Hydrogenophilus thermoluteolus: one gene and its partner. The protein of the gene in region 1 binds, or shares a complex with, the protein of each later gene. Links are inferred from orthologs where the notes say so. Each region holds a gene or a part of one and is shown on either strand. Other genes may lie near its edges.

The links. Proteins that work in one complex are often made in the same cells at the same time.
Region 2: the proteins of HPTL_RS02930 (region 1) and accD are in contact, whole or in part, in a solved structure (PDB 8UXZ), measured with the Escherichia coli proteins. The link is inferred for Hydrogenophilus thermoluteolus from one-to-one orthologs.

What each region holds. Positions count from the first base shown.
Region 1 is NZ_AP018558.1:595,742-603,515, forward strand. Bases 2,105-5,091 are described here. They hold HPTL_RS02930 (acetyl-CoA carboxylase carboxyltransferase subunit alpha), read left to right. Parts: upstream 2,105-3,110; coding sequence 3,111-4,073; downstream 4,074-5,091. Other genes in these bases: argH (argininosuccinate lyase), read right to left, coding at 2,105-2,484; HPTL_RS02925 (MaoC family dehydratase), read left to right, coding at 2,651-3,094; tilS (tRNA lysidine(34) synthetase TilS), read left to right, coding at 4,087-5,091. Outside these bases: grxD (Grx4 family monothiol glutaredoxin), read left to right, coding at 1-124; HPTL_RS02915 (fructosamine kinase family protein), read right to left, coding at 167-1,048; more of argH, read right to left, coding at 1,087-2,104; more of tilS, read left to right, coding at 5,092-5,217; HPTL_RS02940 (cation:proton antiporter), read right to left, coding at 5,141-7,018; ilvC (ketol-acid reductoisomerase), read right to left, coding at 7,124-7,774. UniProt on the Escherichia coli protein: Component of the acetyl coenzyme A carboxylase (ACC) complex. First, biotin carboxylase catalyzes the carboxylation of biotin on its carrier protein (BCCP) and then the CO(2) group is transferred by the carboxyltransferase to acetyl-CoA to form malonyl-CoA.
Region 2 is NZ_AP018558.1:1,287,844-1,291,263, forward strand. The notes cover bases 1-2,848. They hold accD (acetyl-CoA carboxylase, carboxyltransferase subunit beta), read right to left. Parts: upstream 1,966-2,848; coding sequence 1,036-1,965; downstream 1-1,035. Other genes in these bases: folC (bifunctional tetrahydrofolate synthase/dihydrofolate synthase), read right to left, coding at 1-1,016; trpA (tryptophan synthase subunit alpha), read right to left, coding at 1,968-2,819; trpB (tryptophan synthase subunit beta), read right to left, coding at 2,816-2,848. In the rest of the region: more of trpB, read right to left, coding at 2,849-3,420.

The DNA of each region.
Region 1 (7,774 bases):
GCCGACGATTCCGCAGCTCTATATCAATGGCGAATTCATCGGCGGCTGTGACATCACGCGCGAGCTCTACCAAAGCGGCGAATTGCAAAAACTGTTGCAAGAGGCGGGTGTGGTCGCCACCTGAGCCGCAACGCGCCGCTCCCGGAGGGTGTCGACGCGCCGTTCATCAGCCACCGGTGAGCCGCGCGATCAACCGCTCCGCCTCACGAGCGTACCCGCTGCCAAAGAGGTTGAAGTGGTTGAGGATGTGGTAGAGCGTGTAAAGCGGTTTTCGCCGTTCGTAGTCGCGGTGAAGCCCCGAAAGTTTTCGATAAGCGGCGTAAAACGCGGGCGGGAACCCGCCGAAGAGCTCCATCATCGCCAATTCGCTTTCGTGGTCGCCTTGATGGACCGCCGGGTCGATCAGCACCACCTCACCTGTGGCGCTCTCGGCGATGTTGCCGTACCACAGGTCGCCGTGCAGGAGCGCCGCTCGAGGGGCATATTCGAGAAAGAGTGCCGGCAGCCCCTCCAGCGCTTCTTCGAGGCGCGCCGCTGCGTCCCGGGAAAAGCCGTTGCGTTTGGCCCAGGAAAGCTGCGGTTTGATGCGCCGCGTTACGAAAAAGTGGGCCCAATTGGGTTCCCAACCGTTTTGCTGCGGCGTTGCCCCTAAATAATTGTCCCGATGCCAGCCGAAGCGGTCGGGAAAAGGGGCTGCTTCGTGCAACGCCACCAACGCCCGTGCCGCCGCTTCGGCGCGCGCTGCGGAAAGCGGCCGAAGGTCGAGCCACGTCAGGATCAAGTACGCCGTATCGCTGTCGGCATCGACTCCGTGCGCAATCACCTCCGGCACCCGCACCGCACCGGTTTGCGCGAGTGCCGAGAGACCATCGGCTTCGGCGGCAAAGCGGTCGGCCGCCGCCGCAGGGGCCGTTTTGGCGAACCACCGCGTTCCGTCCTGAAGGGTCAGGCGCCAATGGCGGTCGAACTGCCCGCCAAGCGCAGTGGCTTCGGCGACTTGGGTGGCGTGGCCGAACAGGGCCGGAAGGTATGTGGACCAGTCGATCATGACGGCTTGCCGTTTCTTCTCCCGAGCCCAATCGCGGGCTACCCGCGTTGCGCGATTCGTGCCCGCGCGTGCGCGATCGCCGCTTGCACCGCCTCGGGTGCGGTGCCACCGATATGGGCGCGTGCTGCAAGCGACCCTTCGATGGTGAGCACCTCGTACACGTCCTCTTCGATCTGGGGACAAAACTGCTGCAGTGTGGTGAGCGGGAGCTCGGCAAGGTCGATCCCCTGCCGTTCCGCGGCGCGCACGGCGCGCGCGACGATTTCGTGGGCATCGCGAAACGGCACCCCTTTTTTCACCAGGTAGTCCGCAAGATCGGTTGCGGTGGCGAACCCTTCTTGGAGCGCGGCGCGCATCGCTTCGGGCTTCACCCGGATACCCGCGACCATCTCGGCGTAGATCGCGAGCGTATCGTTCAGCGTATCCACGGCGTCGAAGAGCGGCTCCTTGTCCTCTTGGTTGTCTTTGTTGTACGCGAGCGGCTGCCCCTTCATCAGCGTGAGCATCGCGACGAGGTGGCCATAGACGCGTCCGGTTTTGCCCCGCACCAGTTCGGGAACGTCTGGGTTCTTCTTCTGCGGCATGATCGAGCTGCCGGTGCAGAAGCGGTCCGCCAAGTCGATGAAACCGAAGCGGGGCGTCATCCACAGGATCAATTCTTCGGAAAAGCGCGAGAGGTGCATCATCACCAGACTGGCCGCACTCAAGAATTCGATCGCGAAGTCGCGGTCGCTCACCGCATCGAGCGAATTGCGACACAACTCTTCGAACCCAAGCGTTTCGGCAACGGCCCACCGATCGATCGGGTAGGTGGTGCCGGCAAGTGCGGCAGCGCCCAGCGGCAAGCGGTTGGTGCGGCGGCGGCAATCGGTGAGCCGCTCCCAGTCGCGCTCCAGCATCTCCACGTAGGCCATGAGGTGGTGGCCGAAGGTGACCGGTTGTGCCACCTGCAGATGGGTGAATCCGGGCATCGGCGTTGCCGCATGCTGTTCGGCAAGGCCCAAGAGTGCCGTTTGCAGCGTGCGAATGCGGCTGCGGATCTCGTCGATCGCGTCGCGCAACCAGAGACGGATGTCGGTCGCCACCTGGTCGTTGCGGCTGCGGCCAGTATGAAGCCGTTTACCCGCATCCCCCACCAACGCGGTCAAGCGCCGTTCGATGTTGAGGTGGATGTCTTCGTCGTCGAGCGACCATTCGAACGCACCGCTTTCGATCTCTTGCGCGATTTGCGCCATACCGCGTTCGATCGCGGCAAGATCCTCGGTGCTGATGATCCCTTGCTTGGCGAGCATCCTCGCGTGCGCGAGCGACCCTTGGATGTCGTGGCGCCACAAGCGCCAGTCAAACGGGATGCTTGCCGTGTACCGTTTGACCCGTTCCGAAACCGGTTCGTCGAACCGGCCCGACCAGGTCTTGTGCGTTGCGTCGTTTGTCATCACGGTTTCCTTGCGCTTCTCTGCTCAGCCATAAGTCTACCGTAGCGGAACCCCTTCACGCTGGTTGCAACGTCCATTCTAACGCTACCCCTGGCACCGAGCCGCTTTTACCGCAACGCGGCATGCTAGAATAGTTCGAATCAAAACTGCGCATAGGGAGAACGCGATGGCGCGCAATTTCGCAGCCACTTTGGGGTACGACATCGCCGATTTGCAACCCGGAATGGTTGCCGAAATCGGCCGTACCGTTTCGGAAGCCGATATCTTGGCTTTCGCAGGGGTCTCTGGGGATACCAACCCGGTGCATCTCGACGCGGAGTTCGCGGCGCAAACCCAATTCAAAGAGCGGATCGCGCACGGGATGCTCTCGGCGGCCTTCATTTCTGCGGTATTGGGCACCAAGCTTCCAGGGCCCGGGGCGATCTACCTCAGTCAATCGCTGCGTTTCCGCGCGCCGGTCCATGTGGGCGATACCGTCGTCGCCCGGGTCACCGTGAAAGAGGTGGTGCCTGAAAAGCGCCGCGTCGTCCTCGAAACGCTCTGTCTGGTTGGTGAGACGGTTGTGGTCGAAGGAGAGGCGACGATCTATATCCCGCCGCGGCAGGGGTGAGTCACTCATGAGCGAGATGAAGCGGGTCTTTCTCGAATTCGAACGCCCGGTGGTCGAACTGGAAGAGCGCATCGGGGAATTGCGCCGTACCCAGGAGGGGAGTGCGGTCGACCTCAGCGAAGAGATCGAGAAGCTGGAAAAGAAGGCGCGCAAACTCCTCGAAGATCTCTACCGCAAGCTCGACGCGTGGCAAACGACCCAAGTGGCACGCCATCCCCTTAGGCCCTATACGCTCGATTACGTTGCGGCGCTCTTTACCGATTTCGTCGAGCTCAAAGGGGATCGCCACGTCGCCGACGATCCGGCGATCGTGGGGGGGCTGGCGCGCTTTCGAGGGCAGCCGTGTGTCGTGATCGGTCATCAGAAAGGGCGGGACACGAAAGAGAAGATTCGGCGCAATTTCGGGATGCCGCGCCCGGAAGGGTACCGCAAGGCGGTTCGCCTGATGAAATTGGCGGAGAAGTTTCGCTTGCCGCTTTTCACCTTCGTCGATACGCCGGGCGCCTTTCCGGGAATCGACGCGGAAGAGCGCAACCAATCGGAAGCGATCGGGCGCGCGATCTACGAGATGGCGCAGCTCGCAACCCCGACGATCGTCACGGTGATCGGTGAAGGGGGCTCGGGCGGGGCGCTCGCGATCGCGGTGGGGGATCACGTCGCGATGCTGGCGCACAGCATCTATTCGGTGATCTCCCCCGAAGGGTGTGCCTCGATCCTTTGGAAGAGCGCCGAAAAGGCGTCCGACGCAGCGGAGATCCTGGGCATCACCGCGCCACGGCTCAAAGAGTTGGGGTTGATCGACGCGGTGGTGCCCGAACCAGTTGGCGGCGCGCACCGCTACCCCGAAGAGATGTACGCGACGCTGGGCGCGCACCTGGCGCAGACGTTGTCCGAACTCCAGGCCCTTTCGCGCGAAGCCTTGTTGGCGCGCCGTCAAGAACGGCTAGCCGCGTATGGGCGCTTCCAGGTCGCCGCGTAGGCGCACCTCCCGGTTGCCGCCGTGGGCGGCGCTCGATACCGCGCAGCAAGAAAGCGACGCGTTCTTGGTCGCGTTTTCCGGGGGTGCAGACAGTACCGCGTTGCTGCATGGTCTCCTAGCAGCGCGACGCGCCGGTAAACCGCCGTTTCAGCGCCGGGCGGTGCCGCTTGCCGCTGCGCACGTCCATCACGGGCTGCAAGCGCAAGCGGACGCGTGGTTGGCCCATTGCGCCGAGCAGTGCGCCGCATGGGGGGTCCCTTTCTTTGCCGCGCGCGTCACGGTCGATGCGTACCTGTGCTCCCGTTTGGGGTTGGAGGCAGCGGCGCGGCGTGCGCGCTATCGGGCGCTCGCAACACTCGCGCACGATTGGGCAGCCGAGCTGGCGCGCTCCGAAAACCGGCTGACGCCGTTGCGCATCACCGTCGTCACTGCGCACCACCGCGACGATCAAGTGGAAACCTTCTGGTTCCGTCTGCTGCGTGGCAGCGGCGTTCTGGGGTTGGGCGCAATGCGCCCATGGGGGCCGTTTCCGCTGGTGTGTTCAGAACCTGAGTCCCGTGTGGCGTGCGACCCGTGCCTTGCGGCGTATGACGGTCGCACGGTTCGTCTCAATCTGTGGCGCCCGTTGCTGACCACTCCTAAAAGCGCACTCGTTGCCTATCTGCGCGAACAGAGAATCACCTGGCACGAAGATCCCACCAACCAGACGTTCGACACGAAGGCCCACGGCGGGATGCGTCGTAACGCGCTGCGGCATGCGTTGTTGCCCGCATTGCGCCGTACCTGGCCAGGGCTCGACGCCGTTAGCGAGCGTACCGCGCGCGTGATGCAAGAGGCGCACGCGTGCCTCATGGACCTGGCCGAAATCGACGCCGCGGCGATTGTGGACGGTGCGGGGCGGTGGCGACTCGATTCCTTTAGTGCCCTTCCGGCGCATCGCCAGCGCAATCTGCTGCGCTGGGCGCTACAGGCAAACGGTTGGCAGCCACCGCCTGAGGCGCGCCTTGACGAAGCGCTGCGGCAGCTCGCTGCGCACCGCAGTGCGCGAAAGCACGCTTGCTGGACGTTCAGGCTGACGGCGCAGGCGCTGCTGTGTGCGGATCGGCAGGGGGTGTGGTTGACGCCACCTCGTCCAACGCCGTGACCGCCTCAGGCGCAAGCAGAGCAACCACCGTCCAGCCAGCGCCCGGTTTGAGTGCGAAATGATCGTCCACCACCTTGAGGAGTCCCGACGGTGTCACCGTCAGGAGCACGACGCCGCGCGTTCCCAGGCGTTTTTGGTACGCTGCCCAGTCGAAGGTCTCGGTCAATTTGGTCGTCGAGATCTTGCCACCACCTTCTACCCATGAAAGTAGCTGCTCCAGCGTCACCGTTTCGCCAAAGAGCCGACGGCCCAACACCTCTTCGGTGAGACGCGCTTTCGCAGAACCGCTGCGTTCCCCTTCGGTTTGCAAAACGAAGACGTTACCGGTGCCGAACTCACGCTCATAGCGCAGGACTGCCAATGCGTTGAGCTCCGGCGAAGGGGAGAGCGCCAACAGGAAATTGATGTCGCTGAGGTCGAGTTTGCGGTCTGCCGCTTCGGAAACGGGGTTGCCGAAAAAGGTTTCCAGCCCAGACATTCGGGCCTGGCGGATCGCCAGGTAATCGGTATCGGCCAGGATCACGCGGTACCCAAGTTTCACCAGCACCTGAGCCAGCGCACGCGCAAACGCATGCGCACCGACAATCAACACCCCTTTCGGTTCGGGTTCGGCTACGCCCAGACGACGCGCGAGCGGCGCAGCGGTGAGGCTTGCGATCAATACCGTCCCGACGATTACGATGAAGGTGAGCGGCACGATCGTTTCCGCACCAGCGATCCCTTCGGCTTGTAGGCGAAACGCGAAAAGTCCCGAAATCGCCGCGGCGACGATCCCGCGCGGCCCGATCCAGGCGATCAACAGTTTTTCTTGCCAGCGCAAGGGGCTGCCGATGGCACTCACCCAAACTTTCAAGGGCTGCGCAACGAACTGGATCGCCGCGAGCACAAGGAGCGCGCCAAAACCGACGGCGCCCATCGTCGCGAAGTCGATCCGCGCCGCCAGTACGATGAAGAGCACCGAGATGAAGAGGATCGTGAGTGTCTCTTTGAAGTCGAGCACGTTGTCGAGCGGCACGCCGCGCATGTTCGCCAGACGGATCCCCATCACGGTGACCGCCAACAACCCCGATTCGTGCGCCAGCACATTGGAGATCGTGAAAACCGTTACGACCAGCGCCAAAACCACAGCGTTGATGAGGTATTCAGGCAGCAGATGGCGGCGCAGCAATTGCCCGAGGAATTGACCGCCGATGAACCCGAGGAGCGCGCCCGCTGCCACTACTTTGGCAAAGAGCCAGAAGATGTCGGTCCACGGTGCGCCTTGCGCGCGTGCGCTCATCACCAGAAATTCGAAGACGAGCACCGCGAGCAGCGCCCCGATGGGGTCGATCACGATCCCTTCCCAGCGCAGGATCGTGGCGATGGCGCGTTTCGGGCGCACCGACCTCAGAAGCGGTACGATCACCGTCGGCCCGGTCACGACGACCAATGCGCCGAAGAGTGCTGCCAAGCCGGGGCTCAGGTCGACGAACAGATACGCCGCGCCGCTCGCAACCGCCCAGGTGACGAGCATCCCCACCGAAACGAGCCGCCAGATCACGTGGCTCAACCCGCGGACTTCGGCAAAGCGCAGCGTGAGACTCCCTTCGAAGAGGATCACCGCGACCGCCAACGACACCATCGGAAAGAGCAGGTCACCGAAAAGTGCGTCAGGATCGAGAATGCCGGTGATTGGGCCGGCAACGATACCGAGCAACAAGAGAAACAGGATCGCGGGGATGTTGGTCCGCCACGCCAGCCACTGCGCAAAGATGCCGCTGGCGACGATGCCCGAAAGGGTGAGGAAGACGGTTTCGTTCATAAGAATAGGATGAAGTTTTAGTCAGACAATTGTACACATCGTGCACGCAAAAACCCCCACCCGGAGGGTGAGGGTTTCGGTGTGAATCGAATCGAGATGGGTCGATCAGTTCTTGCTCTGGTCGACCAAGCGGTGCTGCACCAACCACGGCATCATCGCGCGCAGCTTCGCCCCCACCTGTTCGATGGGGTGTTCGGCGTTGAGCCGCCGCCGAGCGGTCATCGCCGGATAGTTGAGCTGCCCCTCCTGGATGAACATCTTCGCATAATCGCCGGTCTGGATCCGTTTCAACGCGTTGCGCATCGCTTCGCGCGACTGCGCGTTGATCACTTCGGGGCCGGTGACGTACTCGCCGAACTCGGCGTTGTTCGAGATCGAATAGTTGAGGTTTGCGATCCCGCCTTCGTACATCAGATCGACGATGAGTTTCAGTTCGTGCAGACACTCGAAATAGGCCATTTCGGGGGCGTACCCCGCTTCGACCAGGGTTTCGAACCCTGCTTTGACGAGCTCGACGAGCCCACCGCAGAGCACCGCTTGCTCGCCGAAGAGGTCGGTTTCGGTCTCTTCACGGAACGTGGTTTCGATCACTCCGGCGCGCGCCCCGCCGATCGCCGCGGCATAGGAGAGGGCAAGATCGCGCGCTTTGCCGCTTTGGTCCTGATGCACCGCGATGAGGCACGGCACGCCACCGCCACGGAGGTATTCGGCACGAACGGTGTGCCCCGGACCTTTCGGCGCGATCATGATCACGTC
Region 2 (3,420 bases), 690 kb from region 1 along the record:
AAGCGGAGCGCGCGGAGGTTCTTCGCGAGCGCCGCAGTGGCCTGCGGATTGTGCGCAACGTCGAGGATCAAGAGGGGGCGTCCCGGCAACAGTTGAAAACGACCCGGCAGCGTCGCTGTGAGCAGCCCCTCTCGTACCGCTTGTTGGGGCACCGGCAACCGATCACGTAACAGCGAAACCGCCATCAACGCAGCCGACGCGTTGTGCCACTGCCCCTCGCCACGCAATGCGGGCGCGGGCAGACCCGCACGCTGCCCTGCTGCGGTCGACCACCACCGCCATTGGGATTCCTGCGGTTCGAACCCGAACTCGGCCCCGATGCGAAAAAGAGGCGCAGCCAGGGCATGTGCCGTATTGAGAAGACTTTGCGGGGGGTTGGGATCGGCGACGATCGCGGGACGTCCGGTGCGGAAGATCCCCGCTTTCTCGCGCCCGATCGCTTCACGGTCCGGCCCCAGCCACGCCTGGTGGTCGAGATCGACGGTCGTGACGATCGCAACGTCGGGATCGATCAGGTTTACGGCGTCGAGCCGTCCGCCCATCCCCACTTCCAAAATGACGAGATCGAGTGATGTCTGGGCAAAATGCCACAACGCTGCAAGGGTCACGAATTCGAAATAGGTCAGGGCGACGGTGTCACGCGCCGTTTCCACCGCGGTAAACGCCGCGATGAGCGCTGCGTCCTCGATCGGTACTCCGCCGACCCGAATCCGTTCGTGGAAACGCACGAGATGCGGAGAGGTATAGCAACCGACGCGGTAGCCAGCGGCGCGATAAATTGCCTCCAGGTAGGCGCAGGTCGAGCCCTTGCCGTTGGTACCGGCAACGGTGATCACCGGATGAGGAAACGGGCGATCGCCCCACAACCGCTGCCAAACCGCCCGAACGCGCTCCAATCCCAGCACGATGCGCGCTTCACTGCCGCGCGCCTCGATCCGCGCCAACCACGCGTCGACGCTCTGAGGCAACGCGTGCTCAGACGGTGGCGAAAGGGGCGTTGTGGAAAGAGGAGTCATGGGTGAAAAAAACGGGCCATCACGCCTGTCCGTGCGCGGGATCGGACAGCGCTTCTGCCTCAGGCGTTGCTGTCTCCTCACTGGAGTTGGGTTGGGGTTGGGCCATCAACACCCCCAGTGCCCGTGCAACCCACGATTTGAGTTCGCGCCGATCGACCACGGCATCGATCGCACCTTTCTCCAGCAAGAATTCGGCGCGTTGGAATCCCTCGGGTAAGGTTTGACGCACGGTCTGCTGGATCACCCGTGGCCCGGCAAAACCGATCAACGCCCCCGGTTCGGCGACGACCAGATCGCCCATGAACGCGAAACTGGCAGAAACACCGCCCATCGTCGGATCGGTGAGGATCGAGAGATAAGGCAAGCGAGCGTCTGCCAGTTGCGCCAGTGCCGCGTTGGTCTTTGCCATCTGCATCAGGGAGAGAAGCCCCTCCTGCATGCGAGCGCCCCCGCTTGCCGCAATCGAAATGAATGCGGCGCGGCGCTCGACTGCGGCACGCACCCCACGAACGAAGCGCTCGCCCACCACCGAGCCCATCGATCCGCCCATGAACTCGAATTCGAACGCCGCGGCGACGACGGGGATTTGCGCCACGGTGCCCGCAACCACCACCAATGCGTCGTGCTCACCGGTGGCGCGCTGCGCCTCTTTGAGGCGCTCAGTATAGCGCTTGCTGTCCTTGAAGCGCAGCGGATCGACTGGCCGGATTTCGTCACCGATCGGTTCACGCCCTTCCGGGTCGAGTAGCGCGTCGAGTCGCGCGCGCGCGCCCAAACGGTGGTGGTGGCCACACTGGGGACAGACGCGCAGATTGGCTTCGAGGTCGGCGGAATAGAGTACCGCTTCGCACCCCTGGCATTTGGTCCACAACCCTTCGGGTACGCTTTTGCGCACCCCACTCGTGACCCGCCGAATACCCGGCGGAATGATCTTGTCCAACCAGTTCATCGTCATTCGTTTCCTTTCTCGCTACCGCGCGGTTCCGCCGTTGCCGCTACCGTATCGACTGCTGCACGCAGCGTGGTGAGCAATTCGGAGACTGCGGCAATGGCGTTGGCCGGATCGGCGTCGATCGCTTCGATCAAACGGCTACCGACGACCACAGCATCGGCTACTTTGGCAATCGCTTGCGCCGACTGAGCGTCTTTGACCCCAAACCCCACGGCAATGGGCAACGTGACCCACTGCCGCAACGCTTCTAGGCGCTCAGTCACCGCGGCAACGTCGAGGTGCCCTGCGCCTGTCACGCCGGTGAGCGACACATAGTAGACGTAGCCGCGACCGAGTTCGCCAACCACCCGTGCGCGCGTCTCTGGCGAGGTGGGTGCCAACAGAAAGATCGGTGCGATCCCAGCTGCTTGGAGCAACCGAGCCGGTTCGTGCGCCTCTTGGGGAGGCAGGTCGACGGTGAGCACCCCGTCGACCCCCACGCGTGCGGCTTCGGAGACGAAACGTGTCCACCCCATCGCTTCGATCGGATTGAGGTACCCCATCAGGACGACGGGAGTCTCACGGTCTTGCGCGCGAAACGCTTCGACCATCGCGAGCGTTTTCGCCAACGTCTGCCCGTTTGCGAGCGCCTGTTCACTGGCGCGCTGAATCGTCGGGCCGTCTGCCATCGGGTCGGAAAAAGGCACGCCCAATTCGATCAGGTCGGCCCCAGCCGCCACCATCGCGTGCATGAGCGGGACGGTTACTTCCGGAGTGGGAAAACCCGCGGTCACGAACGGAATCAGCGCTTTGCGCTGCTCGGAAGCAAGGCGTGCGAACCGGGTGTCGATGCGGTTGGAAGCAGCATTCATAGCGTGATCCCCGAACGCTGGGCAACGGTATGCATGTCTTTGTCGCCACGCCCTGAGAGGTTCACCAAAAGGATCCGATCTTTGGCCAATGTCGGCGCAATCTTGGCTGCGTACGCGAGCGCATGCGACGATTCGAGCGCAGGGATGATGCCTTCGTAGCGACACAGGTCGTGAAACGCAGCCAGCGCCTCGTCGTCGGTCACCGCAACGTATTCCGCACGGCCGATCTCTTTCAGCCACGCGTGCTCCGGCCCAACCCCCGGGTAGTCGAGGCCAGCCGAGATCGAATGGGTTTCGATGATCTGCCCATCTTCGTTTTGCAAGAGATAGGTTCGGTTGCCGTGGAGCACCCCTGGACAGCCAGCGGTGAGGCTCGCGGCATGTCGCCCGGTGGCGATCCCCTCGCCGGCGGCTTCGACCCCAATGAGCCGCACCGATTCGTACGGAAGGTAGGGATAGAAGATGCCGATCGCGTTCGATCCCCCGCCAACACACGCGATCACGTAGTCGGGCTGTCGCCCGACGAGCGCCGGCATCTGTTCGAGGCATTCGCGTCCGATCACCGCTTGGAAATTGCGAACCATCATCGGATAGGGGTGGG